Regions from separate parts of the Thermotoga profunda AZM34c06 genome, predicted to be linked through region 1. Evidence: riboswitches for the same ligand, from Rfam matches in the RefSeq annotation. Region 1 holds a riboswitch; the other holds the start of a gene.
The links. Region 1 has a riboswitch for cobalamin ahead of cobO (cob(I)yrinic acid a,c-diamide adenosyltransferase). Riboswitches for the same ligand answer to the same signal wherever they lie in the genome.

Region 2: another riboswitch for cobalamin. It lies ahead of TSP02S_RS05195 (ABC transporter substrate-binding protein); the one in region 1 lies ahead of cobO (cob(I)yrinic acid a,c-diamide adenosyltransferase).

What each region holds. Positions count from the first base shown of each region.
Region 1 covers NZ_AP014510.1:1,825,887-1,830,413, forward strand. Annotated here, with positions in the region: gene TSP02S_RS08900 (MBL fold metallo-hydrolase) at 1-36, shown strand, start outside; gene TSP02S_RS08905 (acyltransferase) at 163-918, opposite strand; gene TSP02S_RS10795 (nucleoside deaminase) at 1,450-2,058, opposite strand; cobalamin riboswitch at 2,157-2,323, shown strand; gene cobO (cob(I)yrinic acid a,c-diamide adenosyltransferase) at 2,415-2,924, shown strand; gene TSP02S_RS08930 (fibronectin type III domain-containing protein) at 3,223-4,527, shown strand, end outside.
Region 2 covers NZ_AP014510.1:1,071,148-1,075,674, forward strand. Annotated here, with positions in the region: gene TSP02S_RS05190 (hypothetical protein) at 1-1,080, shown strand, start outside; cobalamin riboswitch at 1,079-1,257, shown strand; gene TSP02S_RS05195 (ABC transporter substrate-binding protein) at 1,313-2,203, shown strand; gene TSP02S_RS05200 (FecCD family ABC transporter permease) at 2,200-3,192, shown strand; gene TSP02S_RS05205 (ABC transporter ATP-binding protein) at 3,185-3,961, shown strand; gene TSP02S_RS05210 (hypothetical protein) at 3,958-4,296, opposite strand; gene TSP02S_RS05215 (AfsR/SARP family transcriptional regulator) at 4,407-4,527, opposite strand, start outside.

The DNA of each region.
Region 1 (4,527 bases):
ATAATAAGCCATGGTCATTACAAAAGCGTGGTTTGAAATACCTTTGAAAGAAGAACAAAAAAGAGTAACAGACGCCTTGAAAAAACTTGGTGTGAAAAAATCATACCCTATTATTGCACAGGAGACCAGGCAAAAGAGATTATCAAATAAGGCATGAAATCATTAATTATCTTTATAATAACTTTGATTTTCTAAGAGTTGTTCCTGTGGAACGTCTTTCAATTCTCTTGCTGGGATTCCAGCATACACTTTTTTAGGAGGCACATTTCTTGTTACAACAGCACCTGCAGCGATAAGGGCATCTTCACCAATTTCTATACCAGGTAAAATAGTTGCATTCGCTCCTATTCTTGCACCTTTTCGAATTGTTGGACCTTTGAAATATTTCTTTCTTTCTTCTGTTCGTCCAAGAAAGTTGTCGTTTGTAAAAGTGACCTCAGGGGCTATGAAACAGTAATCTTCGATTGTTGACATGGCAGTGATATATGCTTCTGTTTCTATCTTTACATATCTTCCTATCGTTGTTTTATTTTCAACGGCTACTCCTCTACCTATTACTGTATATTCTCCAATCACCACATCTTCTCGAATGCTGGCAAGATCTCCAACGAAAACATAGTCCTTCAAAGATGCGCCTCGATAGATAACACAATTTGCACCTATCGTCACATATTTTCCTATGATTAAAGCTGGAAGAGTTTTCTTTTCAGTAGTTGCTGATATAGTAGCTTTGAAGGGTTCCTTGCCCAAGATGGTATTATCTCCAATTATACAGCCTTCACCAACCACGGTATCTTTTTTGATCACCACGTTGTGTCCAACGGTCACATTGCTATTTATAACTACACCATCTTCAATTACCACATTGTGTCCAAGGATTACATTTTCACCGATTTTCGCATTTGATGAAATATACACGCACATCACTCCTGACAAGATGATAGCATAGATTGCATTGAAACGTTATGATTAACTCAACGTAACAATATTCGATAAACAAGCGAAAGACTCATATGGACCTAAAAAGATGACGATAAACATCAAAAAAATCATTAATGATGAGGAATTTTTTTAATTTTTGGGGTATGTAACTTCGTATATTATATAATGGAGAGTAATGCCTGGGCAGCTGTGTGCACACGGTAAAGTGTACATCGGGATAGGTCTAAGCTGTTGGAGATTTGTTGGTCAATTCAAGACAAAGAAAACTTTCCACAAAACAATACCATTGGAAAAAATAAAAAACACTCAGATGATTATGAAAACTTGTATCAAATTATGTATTTAGAAAAGAGTTCAAAAAAATCTACAGGAAAAACCTTTTTGATCGATGATGCGAGAAAAATATGTTTTAAAATCAACTCAATGAGAGTATCTAAAAAGAATAACTATAAAAGCGGTCCTTGAGTGACCGCTTTTTTGTTGCTCAAAAGATTTTGAAAATTCATATCAACAGTAATTTTTGTGAACCACTTCTATGAACTCATTTACATCAATTATTGAATTTACGAGCAAAGTGAAGATACCTTCTAAAAGTAATTTTCTTGCCGTTAGATATTCCTTTTCATAATATTTTAAGTACATTTCCCAAAAACCACCCCTGTGTATATATTCTTTGTCCTCAAGAAAACCTATCAACACCGCTTGAACAATTTGAAGATCTTGATTATGTTGTATCTTCATTTTCTTTCGGCTGTAGTATTCCGTTGATCCATAAAGATTGAGCCCACCTGCCAAATAATCTTTCATCCCATAGACGATATTTCTAATACCAGACATGTATATGGCGCCGGCACACATCACGCATGGTTCCATGGAACAATAAATTGTGTATTTGTTTATATGTTCTCCGTCGAGCTTTGCAAGTGCATTCAGTTCAGCATGAGCGATCGCATTGCCGTAGATTTCCCTGTGTCTACCAGAATCCTCGTTGATCATATTCCTGCCCCGAGAGATTATCTTTCCCATCTCATCAACTACGATTGAGCCTATCGGCAAACACCCTTTTCTCAAAGATTCCACACACATTTCCACAACGGATAACTCCAAATCGTTCATCTGAGCACTCCTTTCTGCACTATGATTTTATACCATTGTGTCCATAGAGACATCTTAATAGATTTCACGGTCGTGGTACAATGAAAAAAGTAAAAAGTAAATAGATAAATGCTGAAAGCTAAGGGAACACCGGTGAAAGTCCGGGGCTGTCCAGCAACCGTGAGTGGGGACGAAAGCCACACAATTGCCACTGGTTGAAGCTGGGAAGGCGTGGCGAGTAGATTGATCCACAAGCCGGGAGACCTGCTTTGAGCAGATTGTTTTTCCCGAAAACTTGGGATTTTTCGGGAAAAATTTTGTTTAGTGTAAACTATCTGAGAGTGTCATTCACAAGATTTGTAAAGGGAGTGATCTCAATGGGCTATGTTCATGTCTACACAGGTAATGGCAAGGGGAAAACAACGGCGGCATTTGGCCTTGCACTCAGGGCGGCATGTGCGGGTAAGAGTGTTTATATAGGTCAATTCATAAAGGGGATGAAATACAGTGAACTTGATGTACCAAAATACATACCAAATATCATCGTTGAACAATTTGGTAGAGGTTGTTTCATCAAAGGCGCTCCTGCTCAGGAAGACATTGATGCCGCTAAGAATGGGTTTGAGAAGGTTTCAAAGTATATCTTAGATGGTACTTTCGATCTCATTATACTGGACGAAATCAATATCGCGGTATATCTTAAACTTCTCACAACAGATGAAGTGCTTCAAGTGTTGAAAAACAGAAGCGAACGATCCGAAATAGTTCTCACGGGTCGATATGCACCAAGAGAGTTTATCGATTATGCAGATCTGGTTTCAGAGATAGTAGAAGTGAAACACTATTACCAAAAAGGTGTACAGGCAAGAAAGGGAATAGAGTTTTAAGGATACATATTTGTTGAAATGTGATAAGATTTGGCTATTATCAGTAAAATTGAGAACCAAATTAAAAAATCATTCTCGATTATCTCCCACCAGATGATTTTTTTGATTTATTAATTTATTTTTTTATCTTGTGAACGTTCTTTGATTAAACCTATCTTTCATTTGACTTGGATAAGAGTGGGTGATATACTCATAGCGATAATTAAATTTATATAATCGTATAAATTTATTATAAATTTCTGGAATTTATCATAACTAAAACACCGATTTCTCACAACTTCATAAAGGGGGTGTATTAATGAGTAAAAAGTGGTTATTACTGATTGCCGTTGTTGTTTTGGCATTGTATGGATGCCTTGGACCTGCTAATCGTAATCCGCAAGTTTCTCTGATCTATCCAGAAGATGGTGCACAAGTTGCAGTCCTTGCTTCAACGAAGGCTGTGACGCTCAAATCCACTGCTTCAGATCCCGAAGGACTCTCTCTAACCTTTGATGTTTATTTGGGAACGAGTGCTTCAAATCTTTCAAAGATCGCAACTGTTGATGAACCTGAGTACACTGTTAGTGACTTAACGCCAGGACAGACTTACTACTGGAAAGTCGTCGTTTCAGACGGAACAAATTCCGTACCAAGTCCTGTGTGGAGTTTCACAGTTGGTGGGAATCACTCGTTGATTAAAGTGGCTGATTTTACCACCGGTCCTGCGACGGTAGGTGCAAAGGTGGAGATCCTTCAAAATGACTCTGTTGTGATTTCTGATCTCACCAACAGCGAAGGCCATGCGGAATTTTACCTACCAGATGGCAGATATGATATCAAAATCACAGGTGAAGGAAAAGCCACAAGCATGATCTACAATTACGATCCACAGATTGTCGAAAAAATTGAAACACTCTCAAGAAGACAGATGACTGATAACGATCAAATACCCAATTTAGAAGTAGAAATACTCGATCAGAATAACAATGTCATACCAGATCCAGAGGCAACGACCATCACATTTGATTACATCAAAGTGCATGTGACAAGTGATGTAGTTATCGGCGTATTATACATTGGGCTTGATTATACTCCAAGTGCGGTAGCTCGTGATAGTAGAGCACTCAATACTTATGAATTCACCACAGGTCTACTCGATATAAGACGTTTTCAAGATGTGACGATTCCAGTTCACGTAGTTGCATATACACCAAATGATACACGTGTTGATAAATTGATTTATTTAACAATCAACAGAACCGTTCCAGAAGTTACCGAAAGAATTGCTCCAACAGGTTTATGGTATTATGGATGGACAAGTGATGTTGATCTTGAATATTATAGCTTGCCAAAGCCTTTTAGAGAATTTCTATCCAAAAATATGCCAAAAGAGATGCAAAAGGAGCTTGAAAATTACAAACCAGAACACAACATAACAAATTCGAACATTTTAGTACAACTTGCCTGGACACATGCGCCAAGTACGAACAGAGCTGGTTATAATGTCTATAGATCAACAGATCAAGAAAACTGGGAAAAGATCGCCTTTACAACCACTTATTACACTTTTGATAAGGCTGTTGATTTAGTACCAGGTCAAAGATATTATTATACCGTCAGA
Region 2 (4,527 bases), 750 kb from region 1:
CAGTACAGATATGCTCCTTATCTTTTGGTAGAGTACTTTTTCAAATACATTCCTTTGAGATGGTATTGCAATACTTATATAAAATTAGAGCGGTGGCTTGGTTTTGATAAGCGTGCATTTGTTCAAAAAGAAAATGAATTGAATCTGAATGCCCATATCTCAGCTGAAGAAAGAGAAAAAATAATTGAAGATTTGGAATCCTTTATAAAGGACAAATTGCTTGAGATAACCAAAAATCCATTAACGACAAATCTTATTGTCAATGTTGTGAACAATTTTGGATGGAAGGAGTGGATAGAAGATCCATTTACTTTCCTACAGCAATTTTCCCAGCAGATGCCTGATAATATAAAGGATATTTTTGATAAGAAGAGTGACTTAACCAAGATCATCAATGGATATGCGAATATGAGATTCACATTCACAATAATAATCCTTTTGTTTTTGTATTTATGGATGAGAATTTTCACAAACGAATTTGTTTCTTACGTTTCACTCTTCGCATACTCCATTTTTATCGTATTTAGTTATGGTGATTTTGGACAACAAGAATTTCTCATCTCTGTGGCACTTTTCATTGCTGGCATAACCCTAATTTATCGAAAAAAACCTTGGTGGATGATCCTTGTTCTCATTTCGTTAGAGTGTTTTGTCCGAACAGATCATGCACTATTCATAGCTGTGATATACAGTTTATATAATTTACCATTGAATAGAAAAAAATTGTCCTTACATGGTATATTATTTTTCATACCAATTTTTGCAACGTATTTGCTTGCCAAGGTCTTTTTTCCTAATGCCGTTTACTACACATTACCATTCATACTCGAAGAAAACCTACAAGACCCTTGGGCTATAGTCTATCCTACGGTTTTTTTCGTTTTACCATTGCTTTTTATCAAGAAATTTGGAGAATACGAGTTTTATAAGAAAACATGGTTGTGGATGATACCATTTGTCGCGTTGAATTTGATGATGGGAGCGGTACGAGAGATCAGGCTTTTTCTTCCTTTAATGGCATATCTATTCCCAGTGTTGTTCACAGGAATAGTTTCGTTGTATAATACAAACGAAAACTGAATAAGAGGCGTCAGAGGGTACCAAGAAGGTTTAATAGGGAAGCCGGTGAAAATCCGGCACGGGGACGCCACCGTGACTGGGGACGAAACCCACAAAAACCACTGGCACATTGCTGGGAAGGTGTGGGGAGTAGGAAGATCCAGAAGTCGGGAGACCTGCCCTTTGATTGAAATCACCACTTTCTTCGACACCAAGAAGGTGGTGAAAAATTTTGCAAGAAGGAGGTATCAAGATGAAAAGGATTCTTACGATCTTGATGGTTGTTCTTACCGTTTTGGCAATTTCCTACCCATTAACGATCTTTGATGATGCGGCTCGGGTTGTCACAATTACCAAGGAACCTCAGCGTATTGTCAGTGTTGCTCCGCTGGCGACAAAATATCTACAATATCTTGGAGTTGAAAACAAGGTAGTTGGAGTTACAGATTGGGATGATTTTGAAGCAGAAAAGATAGGAAATATGGTGCCTCTTAATGTTGAAAAGATACTAAGCCTGAAACCAGATATCGTCTTTGCGTCTGGAGGCTTTCAATTTCCCGAGATTGTCAAACTTGAAGAACAAAAAATAACCACAGTTGTCTTGAATCCAAATACAATTGAGCAGATACTCACCGATCTTGTCATGGTTGGTACGATAATGAACAAAACCATCGAAGCTAAGAAACTCGCAGATGAGTTGAAAAATTATTATCAGTCTGTTGCTAAGAAGGCATACAGTATTCCTTTTGAGAAGAGAGTGAAAGTAGTCTATTTATTAGACATACCCGGCCCTGAGGTTCGTGAAATTTGGACATGCGGTCAAGGCTCTTATTTAAATGAGATTATCACACTTGCTGGTGGTGTCAACATAGCAGCTGCTTATACAGGAGCCAACGGTTGGTTACCTGTTTCGATTGAGTTTATAGCCGCTCAAAACCCCGATGTACTTTTAGTAGCAAATTACGTTCCTGGTACAGAAGATCAAATCAAAGAAAAGCTAAAGCAACATTCTGCATTTAAGGATATCAAAGCTGTCAGAAACAACAAGATATACATCTACGATGGAAATCTTCTCTCATTGGCAGTACCACAGATAATAAATTTTGTAGAAAAATTCTACAACGACTTCTACGGGGGGAAATGAATTTGAAAAAATGGCGCTTTCTTTCGGTGGCTTTCTTGTTAATGGGCACCATTTTGATCTGTGTTGGTTTTGGTGGAACTAAAATACCATTCACTGAGGTTATGGGATCTATCTTTCTAAAAAAAAGTGATTGGCAGCACATTATTTGGAATATAAGATTGCCAAGAGTAGTCATGTCTGTTGTTGTTGGTGCCGGCTTGTCCACCGTTGGAAGCGTCTTCCAGGGACTTCTTAGAAATCCTCTTGTCGATCCGTACCTTCTTGGTGTCTCTTCAGGCGCCTCTTTTGGAGCTGTTCTCTCTTTGTTGTTAATGGATATCTTTGGTTTACATTTATTACATAGAATGTCTGTATTGAGTTTTGGTTTTGCTATTTTAGCAGCTTTCATGACCATCATTCTTTCCAGAAGAAACGGTGTGACACCCATAACAGAACTCATACTAAGTGGTGTATTGGTGAGTATTCTGTTCAGTTCAGCCACTGTTATGAGCATGATGCTCTTAAGGAAGAACATAACGCATGCTTATGTGTGGCTTTTTGGAACTTTATCAGGTATCAGTTGGAAAGATGTACCATTGCCTTTGCTGAGTGTTATTGGCTTTATTGTGATTTCTACGGGTTTATCACAGCAATTGAACGTCATATCTCTTGGTGAAAATCAAGCCAGGATTTCAGGGATCAACGTCGAATTTGTGAGAATATTTCTTTACTTGTTTGGTAGCTTCGTCACAGCAACGATTGTCTCGGTTTGTGGTGTTATAGGTTTTGTTGGACTGATAACACCTCATATGGCAAGGAGATTATTCGGCAATGACCACAAGATTTTAATAGTTTCAAGTGCTTTAATTGGTGGCATACTACTTTGCGTTTGTGATACCTTAGCAAGATCCATAATAAGACCTTCCGAGATACCAATTGGTGTTATAACGTCCTTTGTTGGTGCACCTATAATGTTTGTCCTCATGAAAAGAGGTGGCACCAATGTTTAAGATCGTTCTTGAGAATGTGAGATTTCGTTACAATTCCAAGAGTCAATTTGCGTTAGATGGAGTAGATCTTGAGATAAATGAAGGTGATTTTGTTGCATTGCTTGGTCCAAATGGATGCGGGAAGACAACTCTACTGAAGTTAATAGCAGGACTATTATCACCTTCAAGTGGTTTGGTAAAGATAGATGGTAAAGATCCAAGTAAATTGAAGAGAAAGCAATTGGCAAGAATGGTAGGACTTGTGACACAAGACTTTGCACCGGTATATAATTACACTGCAATTCAAATTGTTTTGACTGGAAGATTACCATATTCAAGAAGTTTTTTTTCAACATGGACAGAAAATGATGTTGAGATTGCCAAAAATTCATTGGTGAAAGTAGATAGTGCTGAATTTACAAATAGATTGTTCTACAGTCTCAGCACGGGTGAACAAAAAAGGGTGGCAATCGCCAGGATATTGGCGCAGGATACTCCTATTTTGCTGTTGGACGAACCGACGGCACATTTGGACCCGGGACATGTTGTAAAGATAAAGGAATTACTAAAGAATTTACATCAAGAAGGAAAAACTTTAATTGCGGCTTTTCATGATATAAATACGGCAACTGAACTGTGCAACAGATTGGTTTTGATGAAAGAAGGAAAAGTACTGTTTTGCGGTACACCCGAACAGGTGATTAACGTAAATAACCTTGAAACGATTTATGGTGTTCAAGTTTCGATAATCTCAGATCCGAAAACAAAGCGTCCTGTTGTCGTTTATTAGTATGTATCGGAATTAGTATACGGTAGCCCACCCAGCATCTCTCGCTGTATCTTTAGTGCCTTTTCAAGATCTATTTGATTCACAAGTTGTAAGCGAAGAAGAATCTTTCCTATAGTAGCTCTTGTGATCATACGTTTTTGAATGGCAAGGGCTTCATTTAGTTCATCTTGTGTGATCGCATCTAATTGAACCAGAATCTCACCCAAGCGCATTGGAGGATAAATTTGTATGACTTTACCACCGCATCGTTGACAGTTTTTATTTTTCTGATATTCTAATGGAGCCGCCGAATAAGTTATCTCCCCGCAGTTGAGACATTTGAATTTATAAGCCATCAAATCCCCACCTAAGAATTCAGAATAAAATATCAATCTCAAAGCGATTTTGACACATCATCCTGAAAATTCATTTAATAAATCCTGAAAATAGATTGAAAATATTTTTTCTAACGAGCTTTCCTCAGATATACTTTTATCCCGTCAACGCTACCATCCAAGATTGCTTCAATTCTCTGATAAATACCATTAGCAATTTTCTCGGCGACTCCATTAATCAATACACCTATC